DNA from 3 places in the Rhizobium viscosum genome. Region 2 is predicted to be linked to each of the others. Evidence: riboswitches for the same ligand, from Rfam matches in the RefSeq annotation. Region 2 holds a riboswitch; each other region holds the start of a gene.
The links. Region 2 has a riboswitch for cobalamin ahead of bluB (5,6-dimethylbenzimidazole synthase). Riboswitches for the same ligand answer to the same signal wherever they lie in the genome.
Positions count from the first base shown of each region.

Region 1: it holds a riboswitch for cobalamin, as region 2 does, so the genes downstream of both, H4W29_RS18185 (ABC transporter substrate-binding protein) here and bluB (5,6-dimethylbenzimidazole synthase) in region 2, are expected to answer to the same signal.
Region 3: it holds a riboswitch for cobalamin, as region 2 does, so the genes downstream of both, metE (5-methyltetrahydropteroyltriglutamate--homocysteine S-methyltransferase) here and bluB (5,6-dimethylbenzimidazole synthase) in region 2, are expected to answer to the same signal.

Region 1 covers NZ_JADBEC010000001.1:3,700,842-3,711,033, reverse strand. The annotation lists gene H4W29_RS18225 (VOC family protein) at 68-916, shown strand; gene H4W29_RS18220 (putative quinol monooxygenase) at 1,059-1,484, shown strand; gene H4W29_RS18215 (ArsR/SmtB family transcription factor) at 1,814-2,128, shown strand; gene H4W29_RS18210 (SRPBCC family protein) at 2,125-2,481, shown strand; gene H4W29_RS18205 (ATP-dependent Clp protease proteolytic subunit) at 2,530-3,150, shown strand; gene H4W29_RS18200 (LysR family transcriptional regulator) at 3,256-4,155, shown strand; gene H4W29_RS18195 (NAD(P)-dependent alcohol dehydrogenase) at 4,162-5,220, opposite strand; gene H4W29_RS18190 (metallochaperone AztD) at 5,590-6,822, shown strand; cobalamin riboswitch at 6,878-7,186, shown strand; gene H4W29_RS18185 (ABC transporter substrate-binding protein) at 7,365-8,381, shown strand; gene H4W29_RS18180 (FecCD family ABC transporter permease) at 8,393-9,418, shown strand; gene H4W29_RS18175 (ABC transporter ATP-binding protein) at 9,415-10,179, shown strand; gene H4W29_RS18170 (class I SAM-dependent methyltransferase) at 10,183-10,192, shown strand, end outside.
Region 2 covers NZ_JADBEC010000003.1:198,648-208,839, forward strand. The annotation lists gene H4W29_RS33030 (NAD+ synthase) at 1-149, shown strand, start outside; gene H4W29_RS33035 (TolB family protein) at 177-1,010, shown strand; gene H4W29_RS33040 (3-deoxy-7-phosphoheptulonate synthase) at 1,521-2,588, opposite strand; cobalamin riboswitch at 3,018-3,209, shown strand; gene bluB (5,6-dimethylbenzimidazole synthase) at 3,252-3,953, shown strand; gene H4W29_RS33050 (MFS transporter) at 3,971-5,515, opposite strand; gene H4W29_RS33055 (LysR family transcriptional regulator) at 5,640-6,503, shown strand; gene H4W29_RS33060 (DUF2865 domain-containing protein) at 6,533-7,618, opposite strand; gene H4W29_RS33065 (ribonuclease H family protein) at 7,818-8,351, shown strand; gene H4W29_RS33070 (NADP-dependent malic enzyme) at 8,400-10,192, opposite strand, start outside.
Region 3 covers NZ_JADBEC010000001.1:2,350,850-2,361,041, reverse strand. The annotation lists gene metE (5-methyltetrahydropteroyltriglutamate--homocysteine S-methyltransferase) at 1-1,978, opposite strand, end outside; cobalamin riboswitch at 2,086-2,291, opposite strand; gene H4W29_RS11660 (heavy metal translocating P-type ATPase) at 2,332-4,617, opposite strand; gene H4W29_RS11655 (MerR family transcriptional regulator) at 4,689-5,111, shown strand; gene H4W29_RS11650 (TIGR03862 family flavoprotein) at 5,150-6,361, shown strand; gene H4W29_RS11645 (P-loop nucleotide/nucleoside kinase family protein) at 6,618-7,091, shown strand; gene msrB (peptide-methionine (R)-S-oxide reductase MsrB) at 7,290-7,778, opposite strand; gene H4W29_RS11635 (helix-turn-helix domain-containing protein) at 8,190-9,149, shown strand; gene adh (aldehyde dehydrogenase) at 9,319-10,192, shown strand, end outside.

The DNA of each region.
Region 1 (10,192 bases), on a different contig from region 2:
GTGACGCTGCGCCAAGAAGCATCAGCCGGGGCCGCCAAGCACTCGCATAAGCTGAGGGAAGCAAAAGATGATAGAAGATCGTGGGCAGATTTCAGGCGGCCTCAATCGCCGGGACGCATTGAAAAGCACGGGCGCGGTCCTGGCCGCATCGATGACCGGGATGGTGCAGCCGACCGCGGCGCAGGGGCAGCAGACGGCCTCCCCGGCCAAACCCGAGCTGCCGATTGGCCCCCGGTTGCAAGGCGTCCAGCATTTCGGCCTGACGGTCCAGGACATGGAACGGGCCTTCACCTTCTATACACAGGTTCTCGGCGGCACCGAGGTGATGCGGGACGGCGACTTTCAGGGCGAGCGTATTCACAATACGCTGCTGACCGGTCAGGAAATCGAAGCGCGCACACGCGGTGTCAATCCGCGCGTAATGGGAATTCCCGATCTCCGCGGCGGCGCGCAGCGGCTCGATGTGCGCTTCGTCCAGTTCGACAATGTCGTGATCGAGCTTCTGCAATATCGCGACGCCGATCAGCCGATGGGTGGTCCGCGAGCATTTGCCGAGCCGCTCGATCATATGAGCCCTGCTTTTCCGCGGATGATGCACATCTGCTTTCACATTCGCGACGATGTCGATTTCAACCAGTTCATCGCCGACCTCGAAGCGGAATCGGCGCGGCGCGGCATGACGCATGTCCGCGCGAACCGCGTCGTGACCGTGACGAGCGAGGCGGAACGCAGAGCAGCCCCGCTCGACGCCAATTCCAACCCGATCACCGAGGGCAAGTCGGATGGGTGGCGGCTGATCTACTGCACCGGCTCGGAAGGCGAACAGCTCGAATTCGTGCAGGCGCTGGGTCCGGTCAAGCAAACCTTCGACGATGCGTTCGAAGCGCGACGTAAAATGGTGGCCGCATCGCGCTGAGCAGAGAGCAGGAAATGTTGCTGCTGCCGCGACATCGCCCGCTAACCCCTTCCTCACCGGCGCCTCGGCTCGAACCCGATGGCGCAACTCCAGCGTGAGACCTGAGAGCAGCGAGCGAGCAATCGAAGGAAGGAGATAAGTAATGCCACTGAGATTCCTGTCCCACATCACGCCGGCGGCGCTGCTCGCGACCGCTTTTGCATCGTCCCCGGCGATCGCTCGCGACGTCGGCGGCCTGCGCTACGCCGATATTCCCGCCGACGCTTATGCCGTCGTCGCACAGGTTCGCGCCAAGCCCGGCAAGGAAGATGCGCTGCGCGCCATCACGCTGTCGCTCGTGCCGCAGGTCCGCGCCGAACCGAAGAACTTGCTCTACTTCCTTCAGGAAAGCCGCGAGGCGCCCGGACATTTCATATTCTATGAGATCTTCGCCAGCCAGGCCGATTTCGAAGCGCATAACCAGACGCCGCATGTACAGTCCTGGTTCGCGCGCCTGCCCGAATTTGCCGATGGCGAAGTCACCGTGATCCGTATGGGTATCCTCAACAACGCGGCGACCGACCGCTGATGTGATCATGGAAAGCAGCTGAGCACTGGGCCTCGGTCTCGTTTTCGGTCCTGTTTATCAACAATCTTTGGATTGCAGATGATCAGCGCCATCGTGGGTATGGGCAGAGAACTAATGCTTGCTGCTGAAAACGAGGAGCGACGGCAAGGCTCGATCGAGCGCTTGGCAGGGCATTGGACGCATTGATCGTCGGCGCACGTCGTCACCCCCTCTGCCCCGCCGGACTGCCGGGGGCACCTCACCCTCGACCGATCATTCCCCTCCGCAGCGCGCAACGTCTCCGCTCCTCACCTCTTGCGAATCGCATAAGTGTGTGCTTATGTGTCATCATGATGGAACATGATATCTTTCGCGCTCTCTCCGACCCCACCCGCCGCACGATCTTCGAGAAGCTGGCGCACGGCAGCATGAATGCGAGCGCCCTTCGCCAGGGCATGGATATCAGCCAGCCGGCCATGTCCCAGCATCTCGCCGTGCTGCGCTCGGCACGGCTTGTGCGCGAACAGAAGGAAGGCCGTTTCGTGAATTACGAAGTCGATCCGGAAGGGCTTACCCTCATCGCCCAATGGCTGGCGAAATATCGCGCCTACTGGCCGGCCCGCATCGATGCTCTCAAGCTCTTGCTGAAGGATATGGACCAATGAACGAGATACAGGCCAAGCAACAAACCGGCTTCGAGCAGAAATACGAGCTGGATGCGCCGCCGGAAAAGGTGTGGCGGGCGATCAGCATTGCGGAATTCCGGGAGAAATGGCTGCCGAAGGAAGCGCTTGCCGACCCGCAATCGCTCGCGGAGACGCCGGGCAAGGAAATTCGCTACCGATTGCGCGACGATGCCCCGCCCTATCTCGAAAGCACCGTCACCTTCACGATCGCCGCGAATGCATCCGGCGGAACCAGCCTGCGGATTGTCCACGAGCTGACCGATGCCACTTTCGAGCGTCTCACGAGATCTGTCGCCAACAGCAACAGCCTGACCATGATGCTCGCCGCCTGACGCGGCAGGCCTTCCCGCTTATCAATTCTGAAAGATTGGAGTTCGCCGATGCGCGAAGCGATGCAACTCGTCCCTATGGTCGTCGAACAATCCTCGAGAGGGGAGCGATCCTTCGACATTTACTCACGCCTCCTGCGTGAGCGGATTATCTTCCTGAACGGCGAGATCAACGACGGCGTGTCCGCCCTCGTCTGCGCCCAGCTTCTGTTTCTCGAGGCCGAAAATCCGAAGAAGCCGATCAATCTCTACATCAATTCGCCGGGTGGCGTGGTGACCAGCGGTTTTGCCATGTACGACACGATGCGCTTCATCCGCGCGCCGGTGCATACGCTCTGCATGGGAACGGCCCGCTCCATGGGCTCCTTCCTGCTGATGGCCGGACAGCCGGGGGAAAGGGCAGCACTCCCCAATGCCAGCATCCTCATCCATCAGCCCCTCGGCGGCTTCCAGGGCCAGGCGTCCGACATGCTGATCCATGCCGAGGAAATCAGGAAAACCAAGCAGCTCATGACGCGCCTCTACGCCGAGCATTGCGGCCGATCCTATGATGAGTTCGAGCAGGCGATGGATCGCGATCGCTTCATGACTGCGCAAGAAGCCATGGAATGGGGCCTGATCGACCGCATCCTGCAGGAGCGTGAAGAGGTGGCGGACGCGCTACCGCAATAGTCCCTGATGTCACGGACCACGGCCATCTTGCGAGGTCAGCCGTCCCTGCCCTAAATAAGTGAGCGACACCCCATAGTCGCCACCATTCCTGAAGGCAGGTCAGAAATGAAGCGTCACGATTTCGATGATCTCGCCGCCTTCGTCATCGTCGCCGAAGAGCGCAGCTTCACCAGGGCCGCCGCCCGCCTCGGCATTTCCTCCTCCGGTCTCAGCCACATGATGCGCCAGTTGGAGGAGCGGCTCGGCATGCGGCTTCTCGCCCGCACCACCCGCAGCGTGGCCACCACGGAGGCCGGCGAGCGCCTGCTTCTCACCCTCCAGCCCGCCTTTGCCGAGATCAACCGCGGCCTGCAGGAACTCGGCAAGCTCAGGGAAAAGCCCTCCGGCACCGTGCGCATCACCGCAGGCAAGCATGCCGCAACCTCGCTCGTCATGCCGATCCTGCCGGAGTTTCATCGCACCTACCCGGATATCCGCGTGGAGCTGATCGTCGGTGACCGGTTCGAGGATATCGTCGCCTCCCGCTTCGATGCCGGCATCCGCTTCGGCGAGCGCATCGACAAGGATATGATCGGCCTGCGCGTCGGCCCGGATATCCGCGCCGCCGTCGTCGGCTCGCCCGACTATTTCGCCCGTAACCCGCCGCCGAAAACCCCCGCCGATCTCGCAAAGCACAACTGCGTGACCTATTACATGGCCTCGCTGGCCGGCCCCTATGCCTGGGAATTCGAAGAGAATGGCCGCGACATCGAGGTGAAGGTCTCGGGCTGTTTCATGGTCAACGATTCCGAGATGATGATCGAGACCGCACTCTCAGGCTCAGGCCTCGTCTATGTCTTCGAGGATTTCACCGCCGAGCATGTCAAAAGCGGCCGGCTGATCCGCGTGCTGGAGGATTACTGCAAGCCTTTTGCCGGCTATTCCCTCTATTATCCGAGCCGGCGACAGATGCCGCCGGCCCTTTCGGTCTTCGTGGAAGCGCTACGCGCTATCCCGAAACGGTAAGCGACCTCAGGCCGTTTGCGCCGCCGGCATCGTTGCCATGTCGATAACGAAGCGGTAGCGCACATCGCCGCGCTCCAGCCGCTCGAAGGCTTTGGCGATATCGCCCATGGCGATCATCTCGCATTCCGGCAGAATGTTCTTTCGGCCGCAGAAATCCAGCATTTCCTGCGTCTGCCTGATCCCGCCGCTCGGTGTGCCGGCAATGCGCCGGCGCCCCATGATCAGCGGCAGGTTGCTGAATTTCGGCGTATCGACCAGCGAGCCGGCAATGACCAGCGTGCCGTCGGAATCGAGCGTGTTGAGATAGGGGCCGAGATCGTGCTCGTAGGGCACGGTATCGATGATCACGTCGAAGGCGAAAGCAGCAGCCTCCATCGCCTTCGCATCCGTCGACAGCAGCACCTTGTCGGCGCCAAGCGCGCGGGCGGTGCCGACCTTGCCTTCCGAGCGCGTCAGCACGGTCACTTCAGCACCCAGCGCCGAAGCGAACTTCACCGCCAGATGCCCGAGCCCGCCGAGCCCGATTACACCCACCCGGCTGCCGGGGCCGACATTCCAGGTGCGCAGCGGCGAATAGGTGGTAATCCCGGCGCAGAGCAGCGGCCCGACGCGCGAAAGATCCAGCCCATCAGGCACGCTGAGCACGAATTCCTCGCGCACGACGATATGGTTTGAATAGCCGCCATAGGTGGTCTCGCCCGTCACCCGGTCCTGGCCGTTATAGGTGACAGTGGCACGCTTGTAGCACATCTGCTCTTCGTTGCGCCGGCAGTTGGTGCACTCCATGCAGCTGTCCACAATCGTGCCGACGGCAACATTGTCGCCCACCCTGAAGTGCGAAACGCCGCTGCCGATTGCAGACACGCGCCCGACGATCTCATGGCCAGGCACGACGGGATAGGCCGAAAAGCCCCAGTCGTTACGGGCCATGTGCAGATCCGTATGGCAGACCCCGCAATAGAGAATATCGATCGCCACGTCCTCTGGACGCAGTTCCCGGCGATCGAAGGAGAAAGGGTGCAACGGCGTATTCGCATCGGTTGCGGCAAATCCGGATGTTCTCAATGGCTTATCCCTTAAGCTGACGGGCAGCAGAAGCTGCACCGAAGGAATATAGCGTCCGCGGATTATCCGAATTAGACGAGGTGGGCGGGATGGGCTTGTGAGCTCGGCTCAGCAATCGACATCAATGGCCTGCGTCACAGTGCGGCGGGATCAGCGCCTGCACACCGCCATCCAGTCACGATGAAAAGCCGGCCAAACATCAGACCAGGCCAGCGCCCGATTCGTAGATTCAAAGAGTTAGCGCGTCCTTTGTGCGTCCGAATGAACGTACGGCTCTGGTTTCTCAAAAATCCTGCAGCCAGGACTGGACAAGGCAAACGTAACTTTATAACAACGAGAATGTAATGTTATTACATTAAAGGAGATTTCATGTCCCGGCGCCTCTTCGCTACATTCGCAGTCGCCACCGCGCTCACATCCGCCGCCTTGCCATCGGCTTCCGGCGCCGAGGAGGAACAGCAGGAGAGCTGGCGGCTTTTCGTGGCTGACCACAGCCTGCCGATCGTCCACGCCATCGACCTTGCAAGCGGGAGACAGATCGGCCGCTTCGATCTCAAGGGTTATGCCGCCCTGTCGCTGAGCGAGACCGGGCGCACGGTCTTTGCCGTCCAGGGCGAAGAGAATGTCGTTCACGCCATCGATACCGGCATTGCCCTTTCCGATCATGGGGAGCATCGCGATCTCGAGGTGGCGCCGCCGAAGCTGATCGGCGCGACGATAAAGGGCGAGAAGCCCGGCCATGTGGTGACGCATGGCGATGACGTAGCGATCTTCTACGATCGCACCAACCACTTCGATCTCCTGAAGGAAAGCAGCCTGCTGCAGGAAAAGCCGGAGCCGAAGGCTGTCGATACCATCGCCGCCCATCATGGCGTCGCAGTGCCGATGGGCAATCACCTGCTGGTCTCCGTGCCGAACATGCAGGCGCCGGTCAAGGAGGGCGAACTGCCACCGCGCCTTGGTCTGCGGGTGCTCGACCGTGATGGTCGGCAGATCGGCGATGTCACGCCCTGCACCGGCCTGCATGGCGAGGCGACCTCTGCCCGCCTCGTTGCCTTCGGTTGCGAGGAAGGCGTGCTTATTGCCCGCCCGGGCGGCACTGCAGGCCCCAGGGTGGAGATGATCGCTTATGGCGCGTCGCTGCCGCAAGGCAAGGTCTCCACCCTGCTCGGCGGCCGCTCCATGCAGTTCTTCCTCGGCAATTACGGGGAGGACAAGGTGGTGCTGATTGACCCCGACAGTACTGAGGCGCCCTACCGCGTTATCGACCTTCCGACACGGCGCGTCGATTTTGTGCTCGATCCGGCAAAGTTCCAGAATGCCTATATCCTCACCGAAGATGGCAGGCTGCATCTGCTCGATACGGTGAAGGGCGAGATCGTCAGATCGGAAACCGTCACGGAACCCTACAGCAAGGACGGCCATTGGCGCGATCCGCGTCCTCGGCTGGCCGTGGCCGGCGATGATATCGCCATCACCGATCCTCGCCGCAGCCTGATCCGCCTTGTCAGTAGCGAAACACTGAAGCAAACGCGCACGATCCCCGTCGAAGGCCAACCCTTCGGGCTTGTCGCCGCCGGCGGCTCGGGCGCCAGCCACTAAGCCTGTTGGCAGACCACACTTCGCGTTCCCTGCGCTTGACGTCGCCCATGGCGGCGTCATAGATCGGGGCGACGGTTCCCCGAGGAAGACTCCAAGGGGATTAATAGGGAACACGGTGCGGACGACCCAATAGGGACCAAGACCGTGGCTGCCCCCGCAACTGTAAGCGGATTGCTGGTCATATCCTGGAATGCATGGTTCGCCATTCATCCCGGAAGATGACAAGCGAACTGGTCATATCGGAGTGATCGCTTGCGATCATCTCCGCCGGCCTCAGGGCCACGCCACTGCGCGAAAGCGCGGGAAGGCAGATGACCAGCTGACATCCGCGAGCCAGGAGACCTGCCGTCAATCGCAATCCAATCAGCCAGGCGGGGATGCCTGGACAAGGAGCAGATATGATTGACCTTATTTCCTGCCGCTTGCCGCACGCGATCCGTCCCGATTGGACCACTCGCCGCTAGCCGTCCCGCCACGTTTGGCTCACGCATCTGCGCGCACCGGCGTCCGCTAGCCCTTTTCCTTTTGATCGAGAGTTTCCCATGCGACAGCTTCTGAAGAGCTTTTCCCTCGCGCTCGGGCTGGCCGGCCTTGCAGCCCCCGCCTTCGCAGCCACCCAATATCCCCTCACCCTCAGCAATTGCGGCCAGAAGGTCACTTTCGAAAAGGCACCGGCCAGGGTCGTTTCGATCGGCCAGGGCATGACCGAAGTGCTCTTCTCGCTCGGCCTTGCCGACAAGATCGCCGGCACCGCCGTCTGGGTCGGCCCGGTCCTGCCGCAATATGCAGAGGCCAACAGCAGGATCAAACGGCTGGCTGACAACGACCCGAGCTTCGAATCCGTCGTCGGCGCCGAGCCCGATCTGGTTGCTGCCGAATTCGAATGGCATGTCGGCGCCCAGGGCTCCGTCGGCAAGCGCGAACAGTTCGCCGATCTCGGCATCAACACCTATATCGCGCCGGCCGATTGCGTCGCCAAGATCAACACCGATGGTGGCGATGGCGTGCGCAAGGAGCTGTTCACGATGGACCTGATCTATCAGGAAATCGGCGAACTCTCCGAGATCTTCGACGTGAAAGACCGCGGCGATGCACTGATCGCCGACCTCAGGGAGCGCGAGGTCGCGGCCGTCGCCTCCGTTTCAGGTGCTGCGGCAAAGAACCTGCCGATCGTCTTCTGGTTCTCCAGCAAGGAGGTGAAGGGCGATGCCTTCATCGCCGGCAAGAACAGCGCGCCTGCCTATATCCTGAAGACGCTCGGCGCGAAGAACGTCGTGACAACAGAGGAAGAATGGCCCCTCGTCGGCTGGGAAACGATCTCGCAAGCCAACCCGGCCGTCATCGTCATCGCCACCATGGACCGGCGCCGCTATGCCGCCGACGACCCGAAGGTGAAAGTGGATTTCCTGGAAAACGATCCGGTCACGAAAGAGCTCGATGCCGTCAGGAACAAGCGCTTCGTCATGATGGACGCCCAGTCGATGAACCCGACGATCCGCACGATCGACGGCATCGAAGTGCTGGCAAAGGGCATCAAGTCCTTCGGTCTGACGCAGTGAGCCAGGCTGCCTTGCCACAGAGACGATGGTGGGCGCAGGTAGCGCTCGCCATCGCCGCCCTCCTCCTGCTCGGTATCATGATCAGTCTCGCCGTATCGATCGGCGAGATATCGATCCCGCTCGCCACCACGGCAAAGGCGGTTTCCAACCGCCTGTTCGGCACGGCATTCGAGCTCAGCCGCGTTCATCAGGGCATCGTCTGGGATTACCGCCTCAGCCGCGCGCTGGTGGCGGCCAGTGCCGGCGCGTCGCTGGCGCTCTGCGGCGTGGTGCTGCAGGCCCTGTTGCGCAATCCGCTCGCCGAACCCTATGTGCTCGGCATTTCGGCCGGTGCCTCCACCGGAGCGGTCTGCGTCATGATATTAGGTCTCGGCTACGGTGTGCTCAGCCTCTCCGGCGGCGCCTTCATCGGCGCCGTGATCGCCTTCCTGCTCGTCGGCTTGCTCGCCGCGGGTGCCGGCGGCACCAGCGAGCGCATCATTCTCTGCGGCGTGGCGGGCTCGCAGCTCTTCAATGCGCTGACCTCCTATATCGTCACCACCTCGGCCAATGCCGAACAGGCCCGCGGCGTACTCTTCTGGCTCCTGGGGTCGCTCAGTGGCGTGCGCTGGCCGGATGTCTGGCTCTCCGTGCCGGTCGCGCTGACGGGCTTCGTCGTCTGCCTTGCGCATGTGCGCGCGCTCGATGCCTTCGCCTTCGGCACGGATGCCGCAGCCTCCCTCGGCATCGCAGTGCGCCGCGTGCAGTTCACCCTGCTCGGCGTGACAGCGGCGATGACGGCAGGTGTGGTCAGCATGGTCGGTTCCATCGGCTTCGTCGGCCTCGTCATACCCCATGCCGCCCGCTTCCTCGTCGGCCCCTCCCACGGCCGTCTCCTGCCCGCGAGCGCGCTCGGCGGGGCGATCTTCATGGTCGGCGCCGACATTGTCTCGCGCATCATCATTCCCCAGCAGATCCTGCCGATCGGCGTCGTCACCGCGCTCTTCGGCGCACCGGCCTTTGCCGTCATCCTCTATCGCGTGCGGAGAAGCGCATGAGCATCACCGTCGACAAGGTCAGTTACGCGGCCGGCAACACCGTCATCGTCAATGGCGTCAGCATATTAGTCGAAAAGGGCAAGGTGCTCGGCCTGCTCGGCCCAAACGGCTCCGGCAAATCCAGCCTGTTGCGGCTGATCTGCCGCCTGCGGCAGGTCAAAAGCGGCATCATCCGCCTCGGCGACGACGATGTCTCGGGCCTCTCGCGTGCAGCACTCGCCCGCCGCATCGCCTTCGTCGAGCAGCAGTCGACGACGGATACGCAGCTCACCGTGCGCGACATCGTCCGCCTCGGCCGCACCCCGCATCGCGGCCTCATTGCCTCCTGGGGAGCCGATGACGATACCGCCGTTGCGGAAGCACTCGCCCGCGTCGACATGAGCGAGCGCGCCGGTCAGCTCTGGCAGACGCTCTCCGGCGGCGAACGCCAGCGCGTCCATATCGCCAGAGCCCTCGCCCAGGCCCCAAGCGAACTCCTGCTCGACGAGCCGACCAACCATCTCGATATCCAGCACCAGCTCGATATCCTGGCGCTGGTTTCAAAACTCGGCCTCACCTCCATCATCGCGCTGCACGATCTCAATCTGGCGGCGATGTTCTGCGATCACCTGGCCGTGCTGCAGAAGGGCGAGGTCGTGGCTGCAGGCACGCCCGAGGAAGTGCTGACCGAAGATCTGATCGCCCGCGTCTTCGGCGTGCGCGCCCATATCGAAAGATCGGCCGTGCATGGCCGCACACATATCCAGTATCGGGTGGGTTGAGACATGGACGGCG
Region 2 (10,192 bases):
ATGATGTCGAGACGGTCCACCGCATCGAGCATCTGCTCTATCTCGCCGAATACAAGCGCCGCCAGTCGGCGCCGGGCGTGAAGATCACCAAGAAGAATTTTGGCCGCGACCGGCGCTACCCGATCACCAACCGGTTCCGGGATCGCTGAGGCGCCTCAAAAGTCTGGGAGGGATGAATGCGCAGCTCAGTTGAAATCTACAACGTGCGGCGGGGCGAGAGCCGCGTCGTCTGGCAGACGGAGGCGCTGGTGGAGGCGCCGAATTTCTCGCGCGACGGCGCCTATCTGCTGATCAATGGCGACGGGCTGCTCTATCGGCTGCGGCTCGATGGCAGCGATCTCGTCGAGCGGGTCGATACCGGTTTTGCCGTGCATTGCAACAATGACCATGGCATTTCGCCCGATGGCGAGGAGATCGTCATTTCCGACAAGACCGAGTTCGGCAAGTCGGCGATCTACATCCTGCCGATCGAGGGCGGCAAGCCGCGGCTGATCACCAAAAACCTGCCGTCCTACTGGCACGGCTGGTCGCCCGATGGGCGCGAGCTTGCCTATTGCGGCATCCGCAATGATCTCTTCGATATCTACACGATCTCGGTCGACGGCGGCGAGGAGAAGCGGCTGACGCATGGCGAGGGCCGCAATGACGGGCCGGACTGGTCGGCCGACGGGCAGTGGATCTATTTCAATTCCAGCCGCACCGGGCTGATGCAGATCTGGCGCATCCATCCCGATGGCACGGGTCTTGAGCAGGTGACATCGGACAATTACGGCAACTGGTTTGCGCATCCGTCGCCGAACAATGACAAGGTGCTGATCCTTTCCTACGATCCTGACGTCTTCGATCACCCGCGCGATCTCAACGTGCGCCTGCGGATGATGGACATGGATGGCGGCAACCTGACGGAATTGTTCGAACTCTTCGGCGGGCAGGGCACGATCAACGTGCCGAACTGGTCGCCGGATGGCGAGGAATTCGCTTTCGTGCGGTATTTTCCGGTGAAGTCTTAAGAGCGGCGCACCGCCATTTGATGAGTGAGCGGTGGGGAATAGCTTCGGACTGCAACTTAGCGTACGTCTACAGATTAAACACACAACATAATACAGCGCATCCGCGAGATAGGGCCTTGCGTAAAATTCATTTCATAAGAAAATCGATGATCATAATATCTATAATATACTTCGTATCTCTCTACATTTTAGCGAGAATACCGATGTCATATTACAGTATATATGAAGAGATTTCCGACGCTGCCGAATTAAGAGGCCCGTTGCGTGGAATGCTTCTAATCTCCCCGCAAGCTTACCCCTTATTTATATTGTCACTGTTAATGCTCGTCCTGAGAAAAAACGAGCGCGCCCTAAAAGAAGCGATGTGGCTCTGGACAGTGATATTTGTAATTGGTTCGGCGTGGACCGCTCTGTTCATCTACGCAATCGAAAACTCGTAGTTTCCTAAAACCCTCTATAGCAGATTGGGAACGGGCGGCGGGGTTTTCCCGCCGCGCTGAATGCGGCCACTCAGGCAGCGACGGCTGCCTTCCGGCGGTCGCGGACGGCCTTGGCGAGATCTTCGAGTACCTCGACGGACGTATCCCAACCGATGCAGCCATCGGTAATGGACTGGCCATAGACGAGCGGCTTGCCGGGGACGAGATCCTGGCGGCCGGCGACGAGATTGCTCTCGATCATCATGCCCTTGATATGGCTATTGCCGGCGACGATCTGGCCGGCGACGTCGTGGACGACCTTCGGCTGGTTCATCGGATCCTTGCCGCTGTTGGCGTGGCTGGCATCGATCAGCATGCGCGGGTCGACACCCAGCTTGGTTGCCTCGGCGATGACGGCCTGGACGTCGGCAGCTTCATAGTTGGGCCGCTTGCCGCCGCGCAGGATGATGTGGCAGTCCTCGTTGCCACGCGTGGAGGCAATCGCTGCCTGTCCGTCCTTGGTGACAGCCGGGAAATGATGCGGCTGGGAAGCGGCCATGATCGCGTCGAGCGCGACACGCGCGCCGCCATCCGTGCCGTTCTTGAAGCCGATCGGGCAGGAGAGACCCGAGGCGAGCTGGCGGTGGATCTGGCTTTCGGTCGTGCGCGCGCCGATGGCGCCGTAGCTGACGAGATCGGCGATGTACTGCGGCGTGATCGTATCGAGGAATTCGCAGCCGGCCGGCAGGCCCATGGCGTTGATGTCGAGCAGCAGACGGCGGGCGAGGCGCAGGCCTTCCTCGATACGGTAGCTGCCGTCGAGATGCGGGTCGTTCATCAGGCCCTTCCAGCCGACGGTGGTGCGGGGCTTTTCGAAATAGACGCGCATGACTATTTCGAGATCGCCGGACAGGCGTCGTCGCTGCTCGACGAGACGAGACGCATATTCGCGGGCGGCTGCCGGATCATGGATCGAGCAGGGGCCGATGACGACCAGCTGACGGTCGTCTTTACCGGTCAGGATATTGTGGATCGTGTCGCGCGTGCTGGTCACGGTGTGCGTGACCGCGCGGTCACGCGGGATTTCCTTGATAATATCGGCAGGCTTGGTCAGCGGGGTGATCTCGACGATGCGCAGATCATCAATAGTGTCAGTCACGGTATGCTCTCCTGTTTGGTCATACCGTGCGGAACAAAAAAGCCGCCAGGTAGACTAGCGGCTGTTCGGGTTGTCGTCGCGTTAGTTTCGGTTACGCACAGACCCGCATCCGCTGGAAGCAGCGGTACGAATAAAATCGCGATGCGTAAACGGACGAAATCGACATGCCGCCTATGTAGACATGCGAATTGGAATTGTCACGTGGAATCTGTGAGGAAAAATGACAGAGCTGTGAAGTTTTATCGGCTTTCGGCCAGGGCCTCTTCCGGTTCGGTCGCTTCGGCATGTCTGTTCCTGCGGCGTCGGGTCGTCGGCTCCTCACCGGCATTGGTGGGGCGTCGGTTGGATTCGGGTTTCGCTTTAGGACAGCGTTTTCAGCCTGTCCACGAAATGAATGTCGCATGCGGCTTGCGGCCATGCCGTTTCCGCGCCATAGATCGCCCGTCAGGTGCCTGCTGTCACAAGCGGGAGAATCGGGAATCCGGTGCAAGACCGGAACGTGCCCAACGCTGTAAGGCTGACGCTCGCCGTTTAAACTACGCCACTGGCTTTCCGGCCGGGAAGGCAACGGCGAGGCGGATGACGCCAAGTCAGAAGACCGGCCTGGCAAGATAGACCCAACCCGCGCGGACGGCGGGCGGTTGCGTTGTTGGGGATTTGACGATGCGACCCATTGATGATGCCGTTTGCCCGGCATCCAGCTTTTCTGCGGCCGAACGCGAGGCCGTCTATCACGCAATCATGACGCGGCGCGACGTGCGCAGCCAGTTCCTGCCCGATCCCTTGCCGGACGATCTGGTAACACGGCTTTTGACGGCGGCCCATCACGCTCCCTCGGTCGGCTTCATGCAGCCGTGGAATTTCATTCTGGTGAAAAGTGCCGAGGTGAGGGCGCGAGTGCGCGATGCATTCCTCAGGGCGAATGAGGAAGCGGCTCGCATGTTCGATGGCGAGCGGCAGGAAAAGTATCGTTCGCTGAAGCTCGAAGGCATTGTCCAGGCGCCGCTCGGCATCTGCGTGACCTGCGATCCGACCCGCAGCGGCAGCGTGGTGCTGGGGCGCACGCATAATCCGCGCATGGACAGCTATTCCACCGTCTGCGCCATCCAGAACCTGTGGCTCGCGGCCCGCGCCGAAGGCGTCGGCATCGGCTGGGTCAGCATCTTTCGCGAGGGCGACCTCAAGGAGATACTTGGCATTCCCGATCATATCGAAGTCGTCGCCTGGCTCTGCGCCGGCTTCGTCGACCGGCTCTACGAGGAGCCGGAACTGGCGGTCAAAGGCTGGCGGCAGCGGGTGGCGCTGGAAGAGCTGGTCTACCACGACGGCTGGGGACAGGTGGAAGGCGAGGCCGCGCCGGTTTGAGCCGGCGCGCGTGTGTGTCACTCGGCCGGCTGGGTGCTGCAATCCTTGGCGCAGGCCGGTGTCCTCCAATGGCCAAAGGTGAGGAAGCTTGCGGCGGCGAGAAGCCAGACGCCGATGGCGCCATAGAGCATGACACCGCCGAAGCCTGCGACCAGCGCATCATGCACCGTCTCGGCCGGAATGTCTGGCAGGGCAGTGATGTTGCCGGCGGAGATCCGTTCGGCAAGCAGGCGCAGGTCATCGGCATCCATCGCGTTCGGCAAGGCGCTCTTCAGATGGGAGAGCACGCCGCTGAACAGGATGAAGCCCATGACGGCGATGTTGATGGCGAGCGAGATCATCCGGGCGCTCATGTCAATGCCGGAGGCCATGCCAGCGCGATCGCTGGAGACGGCGCCCGTCGTCGTATTGGTGACCGGGGTGTTGGTGAAGCCAAGTCCGATGCCGGCAAGCAGCGCACCGGGCAGCATCGTCAGCCAGCTTGGCGCAGCGGCAGCACTGCCTGACTTCATCAGCAGGAAGCCGAGCCCGATGGTGAAAAGGCCGCCGGGAATGATGATGCCCGGCCGGTAGCGCAGCATAAGCCGTTCGGCCAGCGGCGGCACGACGAGCGTCGGCAGCGTATAGGCAAGCAAGGCGATGCCGGCGGTCACACTGCCATAGCCGAGACCGGCCTCATACCAGATGGGCAGATAGATCATGAAAGGCCAGAAGCTGATATTCATGGCAGCCGAGCCGATGATGGCACCCGAGAAGGCGCGAATGCCAAAGACCGAGACATCGAACATCGGTCGCGGATTCAGCCTTTCGGCAACGACGAAGGCGACGAGGCTTGCGGCGCCAAGTCCGATAGTGCCAAGCGCAGCGGGGCTCGCAAAACCGAGAGCTGGCCCCTGGGTGATGAAGAAGGCAAGGCAGAAGACCGCCAGCGAAAGGGTAGCGATGCCGGCGATATCGAGCCGTCCGGCTGCGGGATCGCGCGATTCCTGAATTCCCGTCAGCGCGAGAGCGACTGTCACGGCCGCCAGTACAGCATGGATGAGGAACACCCATTGCCAACCGGCCACCGCCACGATTCCGACGCCGACGATCGGGCCGAAGCCCAGGCCGATGCCGAAAATGATACCCCACCAGCCGAAGGCGATGCTGCGGGCGCGGCCCTCCTGGAATTGATGGGAGAGGACCGCTACCTGGCAGATCAACATGAAGCCGCCGCTCATTCCCTGCAGAAAACGAGCAACGATCAACAGCGAGACATCCTGCGCGAGTCCGGCAATCAGCGAGGTGAGGCCGAAGACGGCAATGCCGATCAGGAAGACGCGCTTGCGGCCGTAACGGTCGGCCAATGTGCCTGCGGCCATCAGCACCGTCGTAACGGCGATCGTATAGGCGTTCATGATCCATTGCAGGGCACTGAAATCGGCGTGAAGCACTTTTTCCAATGTGGGCAGGATTGCCGGCACGCTCGATATTTCGAGACCGAACATCAGCGAGGACAGACAGGCAGCCAGCAGCGCAATGATGCTGCGTGCACGAGAGGATGAAACGGAATCAGGGGGCATGCTTTGGCCTTTCGACGTTGAGGCGGACAACGTGACATCCGCTATGGTCCATTTGCGTCAGCATAGGCAGGACTTGATCATTACAGAATTGGATGATCACATATTTCAGACACAACAAATTCGAATGATTGGTTTCACCATGCTCGATGTCGATTCCGTTCAGGCCTTTGTGGCGATCGCCGACAACAAGAGTTTCACCCGTGCTGCCAACGAACTCGGCAGCACGCAAGGAGCGATCAGCGTCAAGCTGAAGCGGCTGGAGGAGCGGCTCGGCCACCGGCTGATCGAACGCACGCCGCGGCTGGTGCGGCTCTCGGCGCAAGGGGCAGTGTTTCTACAGGCCGCACGGGAATTCCTCGAAGCCCATGACCGGGCCGTTGCGGCGCTTTCCTCGTCGCGCCGCCATTTCACGATCGGCATTGCCGCGCATGTAGCAGGGCCGGAGGTTCCGACACTGCTTGCGCGCCTCAACGCCCATGATCCGGGTCTGACGATCGAGGTGCGGATCGATAATTCCTGCACCCTGCTTGCCGCCTTCGATCGCGGCGAACTGGATGCGGCGATCATCCGCCGAGACGAAGACCGGCGCGACGGCGAGGTTCTGGGGCCCGAGCATTTCGGCTGGTTCGCCACGCCGCAATTCGAGTATCGCCGCGGCGAGCCGTTGCGTCTTGCAGCACTCTCGCCAACTTGCGGAGTACGGGCTGTCTGCACCCGCGCGCTCGATGCAGCCGGCATCCCCTGGACCGAAGTCTTCCTCGGCGGCGGCTCTTCGGCTGTGACAGCAGCCGTTTCGGCCGGGCTTGCCGTTTCAACCTTCTCCTATCGGCTGGCCCCCGTCGGCACTGTCGAGGTCAGCGAGCGCTTCGGCCTGCCGCCGTTGCCGTCTTCTGAGATCGTGCTGCATTCGACGCTGACGGATGCCAAATCGCGCGCGGCCCTTCGCACGCTGGCAGCTGCCTTCAAGGAGCATCGCTCGTCAATTTGAAGACGCGATCTCGACTGCCGATACCGTGATTATTGTTGCTGCTGTTGGGGCTGCGGGCCTGATGTCGCTGGATTGGTGAGATCGATCTTGCCCTGGTCGCCGGCCAGGAATTGCGGGCCGACCTGACGCACCTTGTTGCTCGCAGGATCATACGGACGATCCGGTACCTGGGCCTGCGGGGCAGGCGGGGTACTTGCGGCTTTCGGGGCTTCGGTGTGGATCGTGGTGATCGAACCCTTCGGCTCGGGCGCCGGCGCGTAGGCTGCCTGGCTCTTGCGCATTTCCTCGTAATAGGCGCTGAGATTGCAGGAGCAGGCGGATTTTTCGCCGGGCGCGCGGGTCTTGTAGGCGAACGCGTTCTTCATCGTCCCATAGGGGGCGCCTGTTGCCGTCGAGATCATGTTCGAGGCTTCGGTGCTGGAAATATCGCGGTAATAGAGTTCCGTCTCCACACCGGGGCACATTTTCGAGCAAGTCGCGGCATCGCGGCCGAAATCGATCGAAGTGGCATTGTTGCTGATCGGGAAGAAGCCGCCGTCGCAGGTGCGAACGCAGATGGTGCTGACGGGCGAGAGCATTTCCGCCCGCGGCAGTCCGTAACGCTCACCGCCGCCGAGCGGGATGAAGGTATCGCCGCGCATCGCCTGCTCCTCGATGGAAGGAGCGGGCGCATAGGCGTCACCGTGTGCGGATTCGGTAAAGCTGTCGCTGTTGCAGCCATTGTCCTCGAGGGCCGCCATCAGGCCTTCGCGGGCTGGATCGGCGCCGGACTGGCGCAATTCGTTACGGCGGTCCTGCAGGTAACGGACATTGTCCACCATCCTGGCTTCGGATTGAACGAGCTCCTGGCAGAAGCCGGCATTCTCGCCGCCGAGGACGACCATGCTGCCGGAGGTGCAGCCATACCGGCGCAGATCGCTGCGCACCTTGCGCAGTTCGAGATTCTGCTCGGCAAGCGCGCCTGCATATTGGCGCATCTCGGGACCATTGTTGCCGAAGGTTTGCGGCAGGTCGGCCAGGCGCCCGCGCAGATCTTCACAGATCGCGTTGGTCTCAGCTGCTGCCGGAACCGCGAATGCCAGAAAGAAAACAAGATACAGGTTTCGGCGCTTCACGACGTCGTCCCGGAGTGAGAAAAAGCTTCTATCGGTGAATTGCGGCTTCAATTCACCGCGCTTTGTCTTAACGCATTTCCCTTAATAAGCTCGCAGTAATTCCTAGCGCATTTTTGCATTCTTATCCAGCAAGCCTGACGCTTCCATCCCTTCGCTCCTGCAATCAAGCGGGGAGCCCATTGATCTCTAGACAGCTGATATGACAGGTATTTCCGACGAAATCCGCCCCACCGAAACGACATCAGGAATACCGGAAACCGGGCACGGCCTGCACCTCTTCGTGGATGGTTGTTTTGAGCCTCGCTCGGGGCACGGCGGGTGGGCCTTCATCGCCTATCGCGACGGGGTGGAAATAGGCACCGGTTTCGGCGGCGTGGAGAATGGTGCCAACAACACGATGGAACTGACCGCGGTGCTTGAGGCGGTGATCTGGATCAGCCGCACGGTACCCGGCACAGCCGCGATCATCTGGTCCGATTCCGTCTACACCGTCGAAGGCTGCAACATCTGGCGCCCCATCTGGAAGAACAACGGCTGGAAGAAAAGCAACCCGAACGGCAGGGCCAGAAACAGAACGATATCAGATGCCAAACTCTGGAAAGCGCTCGACATCGTGCTATCCCGGAATCCATCGATAACAATTGCCTGGTGCAAGGGCCATTCCGGCATTGAAGGCAACGAACGCGCGGATGAACTGTCGGATCAGGGACGCCGTTCGATACGGCGTGCCTGATATGCCTGATGTCAGCGGCCGTCGCTTCACAGACGGCCGCAGCGAGAATTACGCCGGCTGCGATGCCTCGACGACAGCAAGCGCTGCCATATTGACCACACCGCGAGAGGTGACCGACGGCGCCAGGATATGGGCCGGCATCGCCGTGCCGAGCAGGATCGGGCCAACATGCAGGCCGTCGGTCATCGATTTCACGACGCCGAGGGTGATATTGGCCGCATCGAGGTTCGGGAAGACCAGCAGGTTGGCTTCGCCATGCAGCGTAGTATGCGGCATGACGCGGCGGCGCAGTTCCTCGGAGATCGCGCTTTCGCCGTGCATTTCGCCGTCGACTTCGAGTTCGGGAGCCGCCTCACGCACCAGCTGCAGCGCATTGCGCATCTTCGTGGCGCTTTCGGATTCGCGCGAGCCGAAGTTCGAATGCGAGACGAGGGCAGCGCGCGGGGTGATGCCGAAGCGCTTGATTTCTTCGGCAGCGAGAACCGTCGCCTCGGCGATTTCCTCAGCCGTCGGGTTGAAGGTCACGTAGGTGTCGGTGAAGAAGGTCGCGCCGCGCTGCGAGATCAGCAGGCTGAGCGCGGAGAAATCGCGCACATTCGGACGCTTGCCGATGATCTGGCGCACATCGCGAAGGTGTTTCTCGTAACGCCCTTCGAGGCCGCAGATCAGCGCATCGGCTTCGCCGCGCTTCAGCGCCAGCGCCCCGATGACGGTCGTGTTCGTGCGTACGATGGTGCGGGCTGCTTCCGGGATGACGCCGCGGCGGCCGACCAGCTGCAGATAGAGATCGACATATTCGCGGAAGCGCGGATCGTCCTCGGGGTTGATGACCTCGAAATCCGACAGGGGGCGGATGCGCAGTCCGTAGCGCTTCAGGCGCGTTTCGATGACCTGCGGACGGCCAATGATGATCGGCTCGGCGATGCCTTCTTCGATCAGAACCTGGGCGGCGCGCAGCACGCGCTCGTCCTCGCCTTCGGAGAAGATGACGCGCTTGCGTTCTGCCGTCTTTGCCGCCGTGAAGATCGGCTTCATGATGAAGCCGGAGCGGAAGACGAAGCGGTTCAGTTGGTCGAGATAGGCATCGAAGTCGGCGATCGGGCGACGCGCGACGCCGCTTTCGGCCGCAGCCTTTGCCACAGCAGGGGCGATGCGCAGGATGAGGCGCGGATCGAAGGGCGAGGGGATGAGATAATCCGGGCCGAAGACTGGGGTTTCGCCGGAATAGGCGCGGGCTGCAACATCCGACGGTTCTTCGCGGGCGAGGGCTGCGATAGCGCGCACGGCCGCCATCTTCATCTCCTCGTTGATCGTCTCGGCGCCGCAGTCCAACGCACCCCTGAAAATATAGGGGAAGCAGAGGACGTTGTTGACCTGGTTCGGGAAATCGGAACGGCCGGTGCAGATCATCGCATCGGGGCGGGCGGCGCGAGCCAGATCCGGCATAATCTCGGGCGTGGGGTTGGCGAGCGCCATGATGAGCGGCTTTTCGGCCATCTGGGCCAGGAGTTCCGGCTTCAGGACGCCGGCAGCGGACAGGCCGAGGAAGACGTCAGCACCGCCGATGTTTTCGGCAAGCGTGCGCGTGTCGCTCTTCTGGGCGTAGATGGCCTTCCACTCGTCCATCAGCTCGAGGCGGCCTTCGTAGACGAGGCCTTCGAGATCGTGGACCCAGATGTTTTCGCGTTTGGCGCCGAGCGTCACGAGCAGGTTGAGACAGGCAAGGGCCGCCGCACCGGCACCGGAGGCGACGATCTTGACTTCGTCGATCTTTTTGCCCGCGAGTTCCAAGCCGTTGAGGATGGCGGCGGCAACGATGATTGCGGTGCCGTGCTGGTCGT
Region 3 (10,192 bases), on a different contig from region 2:
AATAGCACATATGCGTATGGATCTGCGTTTCGTCCGCCACGCCGGAGGCGCACAGGCGAAAACTCTCGACCGCCCAGTCCAGATAGGTCTTCCAGTCGGCCTTGCGCAGCGGTAGGCCTTCTCGAAGGGCAGCTTCGTCGATCTGGATCATCGCCGCACCGGCCTTTTCGAGATCGAGCACCTCGTCGCGGATCGCCAACGCGATCTGCCGGCTGACATCGGCACGGGAAAGATCGTCGCGGACGAAGGACCAGTTCAGGATCGTCACCGGTCCGGTCAGCATGCCCTTGACCGGCTTCTCTGTCAGCGACTGCGCATAGCACCACCACTCGACCGTCATCGGCTTCGGCCGGGAGACGTCGCCGAAGATGATAGGCGGGCGCACATAACGGGAGCCATAGCTCTGCACCCAGGCATGCTGCGTGAAGGCGAAGCCGGAAAGCTGCTCGCCGAAATACTGCACCATGTCATTGCGTTCGAATTCGCCATGGACGAGTACGTCCAAGCCGATTTCCTCCTGCCAGCGGATTGCCGCTTCAGTCTCTTTTTTCAAAAAGGCATCATAATCCGCCTCGCTGATCGTCCCCTTGGTGAAAGCGGAGCGGGACTTTCGAACATCTGATGTCTGCGGGAAGGAGCCGATCGTCGTCGTCGGGAAGAGCGGCAGGCGAAGCTTGCGCTCCTGCAGGCCGGTCCTCTCGGCAAAACCGCTGCTCCGCGTCATCATCGTCTCATCGATTGCCGCGACCCGCTGCCTGACTTTGAGATCGTGCACACGTGGCGAAGCTGCGCGAGAGGTCACAGCCTCAGAGGCTGCAGCAATCGCTTGAGAAGCCCCGCCGGGACTGCCGAGTGCAGAGAGTTCATCAAGTTTCTGGGTGGCGAAAGCAAGCCACGACGTCAGCTCCTCATCCAACCCGGTTTCCAGATCCAGATCGATCGGCACATGCAGCAGCGAGCAGGACGGTGCGATCTGCAGCCGATCCGCACCGATGCGCTGAACGAGTGGCTCGATCTTTTTCAGGATCGCAGCAAGGTCCGCTTTCCAGATATTGCGTCCGTCGATGATGCCGAGCGACAGCGTCAGATCAGCTGGCGCTTCGAGAAGGACATCAATCTGCTGCGGAGCACGAACGAGATCGACATGCAGGCCGGAAACCGGCAACGAGAGCGCCGTCGGCAGGTTGTCGCCTATATTGCCGAAATAGGTGGCGAGCATGATCTTCAGGTTCGGCACCAGCTCATGCAGCGCGCGATAGACGTGCTTCAGCGCTGCCTGCTCTTCTCCTGAGAGATCAAGCACCAGGCATGGTTCGTCGATCTGCACCCAGTCGGCACCGGCTGCACTCAGTTCCGCAAGCACCCTCGCATAAACAGGCAACAGGCGTTCCAGCAGGGTGATCGGCGCAAAACCTTCCTCGGTTCCCTTGGCGAGCTTCAGGAAGGTGACCGGACCGAGGATGACCGGCCGTGTGTGGATTCCGAGCGTCTTCGCCTCGATGAAGGCATCGAGCGGCCTGTTTGCGGTCAGCGCGAAGGATTGATCGGGACCGAGTTCCGGCACCATGTAGTGATAGTTCGTGTCGAACCATTTCGTCATTTCCAGCGCTGGCACGCCATGCCCGTGATGGTGCTGATGGCCGCAATCGACATGCGCCTCTTCGCCGGTCGAGCCGCGCGCCATGGCGAAATAGGTATCAAGCGCAACAGGCCCGTCCTTCCAACCATAGGCCGAAGGTATGGCGCCGATCATGACAGTCGTGTCGAGCACGTGGTCATAGAACGAGAAATCATTGGAGGGGATGATATCGATCCCCTTCTCTTTCTGCAGGGCCCAGTTTTGCGCCCGCAGCCGCTTGCCGATATCGAGAAGCGCGCCGGCATCGGACTTGTCGGCCCAATAGCTTTCAAGTGCGAATTTGAGTTCACGATGCTTTCCGATCCTGGGAAAGCCGAGATTTGCAGTCTTGATGGTCATTTCCTTACCCCGAAGGTTATGGGCAAGGCTGCGGCGCAACGCATCGACGAGGTGCGGCCACAGAAGTGCCGTCTCGCGCAAAGCGGCACACCGGGACACCCCGCCCGTGGACGTTATCTATCGCGGCAGGTCTCCTGGCTTGCGGGTCTTCAACACCATCCAGTCTTCCCGGGCGTCTTCCCAGTGACGTCTTAGGACGGTGTCTCTCCGCTTACAGTTGCGGGGGCAGCTCCGGTCTTGGCGATGGCCGCACCGGATTCCCTCTTAGCTTGGGATCAATAGACCCCAAGAACCAACGATGCGGCAAGCATGCACCCGCCGCATCGTAACGTCAAGATGATATAAAGAAATCTTTATGTCTTTATCTGAAGAAGCCGAAGCGCATTCATCGTCACCAGCACCGTCGCACCCGTATCCGCAAGAATCGCCGGCCACAGGCCGGTAATGCCGGCAATGGTGGTAATAAGGAACACGGCCTTCAGCCCGAGAGCCATGGTGATGTTCTGCATGATATTGCGCATGGTCCGCTTCGAAAGCTCGATCATGCGCGCCACGTCGCCAACGCGCCCGTGCAGCACAGCCGCATCCGCCGTTTCCAGCGCCACGTCGGTGCCGCCGCCCATGGCGATGCCGACATCGGCAGCGGCAAGTGCCGGCGCATCATTGATGCCGTCGCCCACCTTGGCGACGAACAGACCTTCCTTCTTCAACTCGCCAACAATGCGCTGCTTGTCCTGCGGCAGGAGTTCGCCGCGCCAGTCGATGCCGAGATCGCCGGCAACGGCAGCCGCCGTGCGCTTGTTGTCGCCGGTCAGCATGATGGCGCGCACGCCAGCAGCTTTGAGTGTCGCAAGCCCGCTCTTTGCGTCTTCACGAGGCTCGTCACGCATGGCGATGAGACCGGCTGCAACACCATTGACGAGCAGTACCGAGACGCTCTTGCCCGCGCCGTTCAGCACCGCGACCTGCTCGTCCTGCTCCGCATTCAGCGCACCGCGCTCGCGCGCAGCCGGCGGCGACAGGAGATCGAGCGTTTCGCCCCCCACTTTGCCGGTCATGCCCTTACCAGGCAGCGCTTCGACTTCGAAAGCCGGCGGCACGGGCACGCTATCGGCCTTGGCCCGGTTGAGGATTGCAAGCGCCAACGGATGGCTGGAGCCCTGTTCGAGAACGGCAGCACGCGAAAGCACCTCTGCCTCAGTGCGTCCGTAGGAAATTATATCGGTGACCTGCGGCTTGCCCTCGGTCAACGTGCCTGTCTTGTCGAAAGCAACGGCTGTCACCTGGCCGAGCGATTCCAGAACCGCCCCGCCCTTCATCAGCAGACCGCGGCGCGCACCCGCCGAAAGCGAGGCGGCAATCGCCGCCGGCGTGGAAATGACCAGCGCACAGGGGCAGCCGATAAGAAGGATAGCGAGACCCTTGTAGACCCATTCACCCCATGCCCCACCCATCAGCAACGGCGGCAAAACAGCCACCAGAGCCGCCACGACGACCACACCAGGCGTATAATAGCGGGAGAAGCGATCGATGAAGCGCTCCGTCGGCGCCTTCGATTCCTGAGCCTCTTCTACCAGCTTGACGACGCGGGCAATCGTATTGTCCTTGGCAGCGGCTGTGACACGAACACGCAAGGCCGCATCGCCATTGACCGTGCCGGCAAAAACGGTCGCGCCCGTGCCCTTGCGCACCGGCGTACTTTCGCCCGTCACCGGCGCCTCGTCGATCGCGCTTTCACCGGACAGAATAGTGCCATCGGCGGAAATCCGGTCTCCCGGCCGTACAAGAATGACGGAACCGACCGCAAGCGTCTCGGCCGGCACTTCCTTAACCTCGCCGCCCGTCTCGAGCAGCGCATTCTTCGGCACCAGCGTCGTCAGCGACTGGATGCTGGCGCGCGCCTTGCCAGCGGCCACCCCTTCCAGCAATTCGCCGACGAGGAACAGGAAGACGACCGTCGCCGCCTCTTCCCCGGCATTGATGATGACGGCGCCGACAGCAGCAATCGTCATCAGCATTTCGATGGAGAAGGGCGTTCCGGAAAGAGCAGCCATGACCGCACGGCGTGCGATCGGCACCAGCCCGACCAGCATGGCGACAATGAAAGCAGAGGAGGCAATCGAGGGCACTAGATGGCCCACGACATAGGCAACGACGAGTGCAAGGCCTGAAAGGATCGTCAACCGGCCCTTCTTGCTCTGCCACCAGGGACCAGTCATCGGTCCATGATCATGGCCATGAAGGCCTTCGACTTCCTCGGCGCCGTGCTGATGCGCGTGACCGGAATGATCACGCGCATCATGATCGTGATCGTGGCCAGCGTGATCGTGATCATGGCCTTCGTGATCATGGTCGTGGTGATCGTGATCATGATGCGCATGATCATGGTCGGCCTTGCTCTCGCGAGCAGGTGCCTTGCCGGCGAGCGGAGCAACAGAATAGCCGAGGCCGGTCACCTTCTTCTCGATTGCCTTGAGATCGCTGCTGCCGTTATGGCGCACCGTCATCGTACCGGCCGTAACCGAAACGGAGACGTCCTCGACGCCATCCATACGCCTGACGGCCGTATCGATTTTCGTTGCGCAGGAGGCGCAATCCATGCCGCCAACCCGGTATCGTGCCTGTGCTGCTTCACCCATGATTTCGATCCTTGCTTGTAAGCAGTATCCTTCCTACATCCTCTAGCGACTAGAGGTGCAAGAGGAAAATCATGAAAAAGATCACGATCGGTGAAGCTGCCCGCCAGAGCGGCGTCAAGGTGCCGACGATCCGCTACTATGAAGGCATCGGCCTGCTGTCGGCGCCGAGCCGCAGCGAGGGCAACCAGCGCTCTTACGAGCCTGATGATCTCAACCGCCTCACCTTCATCCGCCACGCCCGCGAACTCGGCTTCGAGATCGACGCGATCCGCACGCTGCTTCAGCTTCAGGACGATCCGCACCAATCCTGTGCTTCCGCCGATGCCATCGCCAAGGCGCGCCTGATCGAGGTCGAGCAGCGCATCCGCAGCCTCAACGCCCTAAAGGCGGAACTGCAACAGATGGTCGAGGGCTGCGGCCATGGCCGCGTCGATCAATGCCGGGTCATCGAGGTGCTCGCCGACCACGGCAAGTGCGCGCATCCGCATCACTGAGGCTTGCACCGAAACGCGCCCCGCGCCAAGAAGGTGCAATGAACCAGAAGAAAATCGCGATCATCGGCGGCGGCCCCGCCGGCCTTTCGGCAGCCGAAATGCTGTCGGCAAGCGGCCATGCCGTTTCCGTCTACGACGCGATGCCAACCTTCGCCCGCAAATTTCTGCTCGCCGGCAAGTCCGGCCTCAACATCACCCATTCCGAAGATTACGAGCGCTTCGCCACCCGCTTCGGCGATGCCAATCCCCGGCTTCGCGCTGCCCTCGATGCCTTCACCCCGGCCGATATCCGCGCCTGGGCGGCCGGCCTCGGCACCGAAACCTTCGTCGGCTCCTCCGGCCGGGTCTTCCCCAATGTCATGAAGGCCTCGCCGCTGCTGCGCGCCTGGCTCGCCCGTCTGGAAGCCCGCGGGGTCAGTTTCTTCACCCGCCACCGCTGGATCGGTTTTGCCGAAAGCGGACATGTTTTCGAAACACCCGACGGCCGCAAGACCATTTCCTGCGACGCGACACTGCTTGCACTCGGCGGAGCCAGCTATCCGCGCCTTGGCTCGGATGCTGACTGGGTGCCGCTACTCTCCGATCGCGGCATAATGATCGCACCGTTTCAACCGGCCAATTGCGGCTTCGATGTCGCTTGGAGCGAGATCTTCCGCGATCGCTTCGCCGGAGAGCCGCTGAAATCCGTGACGGCAACATCACGCGCCGGGACATTTCCGGGCGAGTTCGTCATCAGCAAACACGGCATCGAAGGCAGCCTCGTCTATGCGCACTCGGCCGTCTTGCGGGACGACCTGCTGCAGAATGGCAAAGCAACCGTCGCGATCGACCTTGCTCCCGGCCGCACGCTGGATCGCCTGTCCCGTGATCTCGCCCGTCAGGATGCCAAGACAAGTTTCTCCAACCGCTTGCGCAAGGGAGCCGGCATCGACGGTGTAAAGGCAGCACTTCTGCGCGAGTTAGTGCCGGAGACCGATCGCAACGATCCGCACAAACTCGCCGCCGCCATCAAGGCCTTGCCTGTCCCATTGCTGCGCCCACGCCCCATCACCGAGGCCATATCCTCTGCCGGCGGCATCGCCTTCAGCGAAATCGACGAGACCTATATGCTGAAACATTTCCCCGGCACTTTTGCAGCCGGAGAGATGCTGGACTGGGAGGCGCCGACGGGCGGCTATCTGCTGACAGCTTGTTTCGCCACGGGCCAGGCTGCAGCGAAAGGCATCGAGGCCTGGCTCGGCCGAAGGTGAAGGCGAAAGCCTGCACGCCCGGATCGAAGAAATGGATCTCGAACCTGTGGTCACCGACCGGACCGGCTTCACGCAGACGACCTCACCTGTGAGCTCACCATCCGCTCCGTCTTGACCCCCGAGCAGCGCGATCCTACAAGATAGATTATGGCAACACACCTCTGATTGGCCGCGCCTTGCGGCATTGAGCGAAGCGCAGTCCTGCAAGACACCGCGGGACCACTTCCCTTGCCAAGCCAAAATCAGAGATTTTCCAATGCCCACGCTCTATCTCACTTGCGGTCTTCCCGGTTCGGGGAAGACGTCGCTCGCCAAGATAATCGAATATGAAGCATCTGCTCTGCGTCTGACCGGAGACGACTGGATGCACAAGCTTTACCCCGGCATCTCTACTCCGGAAGCCGAAACTGGTCCGTGCCGAGATAGAGTCGAGAGCCTACAATGGCAGATCGCCCTGCGTGCCATCAGGCTTCAGTGTAACGTTGTCGTGGATTGGGGAGTGTGGTCACGGGTAGAACGCGACACCTGCCGGCAGGAAGCTCGCGCAGCTGGTGCCCGCGTCGTCCTCTGCTTCCTCGACGTTCCCTTTGATGAGCTTTGGGACCGGGTCTCCCGGCGAAACGCCGAGCTTCCAGTCGGCACGTTCGATATCTCGCGGGCGGACCTGCTTAGGTGGTCGAAACTGTTCGAGCCGCCAACCGCCGAGGAGTTGGCGCTTTACGATCGATAAACACATCAAGCCATCACCGCCCTTAGATGAAACGCCACAGCGTCAGTGTGTTCTCAGATTGTCGAGCACCTAATTGAGATCGGCGTGGCGAAACGACCGCCGCCGACGCCTGCCCACGCCGAACGTCGCGAACTGCTGGGCTGCCGCAGCCATTCGCCGACTTCAAGAGATCGCCTCGGCATCGCAATAATCCGTCGATCAGGCAGAAGCCGCGTGGAAGGTCATGGCCACGCCGTTCATACAGTAGCGCAGGCCCGTCGGCTTCGGTCCGTCGTTGAAGACATGGCCGAGATGCCCACCGCAGCGGCCGCAATGAACGGCATCGCGCACCATGCCGAAGGACGCGTCGCGCGTCGTGCCGACGACCTTGTCGTCGAGCGGCGCCCAGAAGCTCGGCCAACCAGTACCGCTGTCGAATTTCGTGGTCGAGGAAAAGACCTCCTGATCACAGCCCGCACAGGCGAAATTGCCCTTGCGCTCTTCATGCAGCAACGGGCTTGTGAAGGGATATTCCGTTCCCTCCTGCCGCAGCACCGAATATTGATCCGGCGTCAGAAGCTTGCGCCACTCTTCGTCGGTATGGGTAACTGCGAAGCTCTCCTTCGCCATGGCGTGGCTGCCGAAACCGAAGCGCAGGCCAAAGGCGCCAAGTCCGGCAGCGGTCAGCAGCAATCGTCTGTTCATCATCGCTTTGCTCTCCTAGTCAGCAGCGGCGACAGATTCATCTCGTCTGGTAGACAACGCCGGCTGGGATTTATTCCCGGCATCCCGGTTTTTCTTTCACTATTGCCTACAAAGGGAACTACGAAGCCACGCAACGATCTGTTTCACTGTCGCGAGCGCAAACACTGAAATGTGAAGGCCGCGACATCAGGAGCCGGCGCCCGGCGGGCGCTATATCCATTGAAATACGGCGAGCCGGCAACCAGCTGGTCATATTATCGCGATCACGATGCTCAGGCGGACAGCGCAACTGTCTCAGGAATGCGACACTCGCCATCAGGCAAATTCCATCCGCGCAATCTGCCGTCATGCCGGCCTGATTGCAAAGCTGCCATATTTACATCAGAATATGCGCAAGTTCTGGGAGGAGCCTCAATGCACGAACAATCCGCGCATGCGGAGCATGTCTATACGTGCGCCCAGCAAAATTCCGCTGCGGCCAGCTCTCCAATCGTGGCTTCCTGGCGGCGCTGCATGACAATGTACCAGCTGGCACCGGAAGATAAGCGCGCGCCGCTACGCCTCACCGAGCAGGAATTCGGCCTGGCGCGGGAGCAATCCGAACAGTTGATCGCCGATGCCCGGGAGGAACTCGACCGCCTCTTTGCAACCGTCGGCAGGGCCGGCTGCTGCTTGCTGCTGACAGATCGCAACGGCATCGCGCTGGAACGCCGCGGCGCCGCCGGCAACGATAAGGAATTCCACGATCTCGGCCTCTGGACCGGTTCCGTCTGGACCGAAGCCAGCATCGGCACCAACGGTATCGGCACGGCACTCGCCGATGACCGCGCCGTCGCCGTTTTCCGTGACCAGCATTTCTATTGCTCGAACATCAAGCTGAGCTGCACCACGGCGCCGATCCGCGATCACCGCGGCCTGCTGGCCGCCGCGCTGGACATTTCTACCTGCCGCGACGACGTCAATGAAATGACGCTCAGCATCCTCTCGCAGGCCGTGCGCGATGCGGCGATGCGCATCGAGCTCAACCTCTTCCGTTCCGCCTTTGCAGGTGCCCGCTTCGTCATGGTGCCGGCCGGCGTCAATTCCGCCAACGCATTGCTCGCCGTCGACCGACATGACCTTGTCCTTGGCGCCACGCGGGCCGCCCGCCTTGCCCTCAAGCTTGACGACAGGCACATCGCAGCCGGCATTCCGGCCTCCGATGCGCTGCATGAAGGTCGGGTTTCGCAGGAAGAAGAGATGGCCGAAGCTGAGAAGGCGGCGCTGCTGCGCGCGCTCTCACGCACGCACGGCAATGTCTCCCAGGCCGCCGTTGCCCTCGGGATCAGCCGCGCTACACTGCACCGGAAGATGAAGAAGCTCGACCTGCACTGACATCGGGCTAGAGGTTCAATCACAATCTCGTGGTACCGCGGGAACCTGTCGCAACTCTGCGACACTGTGCGCTGCGGTATTGCGGAGCTACCCTGTTCCATCAGCCAAAAGCGACACAGATTTCCTCTCACCGGTTCGATCCGGAACCCGTTCATCAAGGGAGGATGACATGCTTCATCAGAAAATCGTCGAGTCACCGTACAAGCTGAGATACGGCAACTATATCGGCGGCGAATGGCGCGAGCCGATCGGCGGCAAATATTTCGACAACGTCACGCCCGTCACCGGCGGCAAGCTCTGCGAAATTCCGCGCTCGGATGAAAAGGACATCAACGCCGCGCTCGATGCCGCCCATGCCGCGAAGGAAAAATGGGGCCGCACTTCCACCACCGAGCGCTCCAACATCCTTATGAAGATCGCCCAGCGCATGGAAGACAAGCTGGAGCTTCTGGCGCAGGCCGAAACCTGGGACAACGGCAAGCCGATCCGCGAAACCATGGCGGCCGATATCCCGCTCGCCATCGACCACTTCCGCTATTTCGCCTCCTGCATCCGCGCACAGGAAGGCACGATCGGCGAAATCGACCATGATACCGTCGCCTATCACTTCCACGAACCCCTCGGCGTCGTCGGCCAGATCATTCCCTGGAACTTCCCGATCCTGATGGCAGCGTGGAAGCTGGCGCCGGCTCTCGCCGCCGGCAACTGCGTCGTCATCAAGCCGGCCGAACAGACCCCCGCCTCACTGTTGTTCTGGGCGGAAATCGTCGGCGATCTCCTGCCGCCCGGCGTGCTCAACATCGTCAATGGCTTTGGCCTCGAAGCCGGAAAGCCGCTCGCTTCCAGCCCGCGCATCGCCAAGATCGCCTTCACCGGCGAGACGACGACAGGCCGCCTCATCATGCAATATGCTAGCCAGAACCTCATTCCGGTCACGCTCGAGCTCGGCGGCAAGTCGCCCAACATCTTCTTTGCCGATGTGGCAGCTGAAGACGACGATTTCTTCGACAAGGCACTCGAAGGTTTCGCCATGTTCGCGCTGA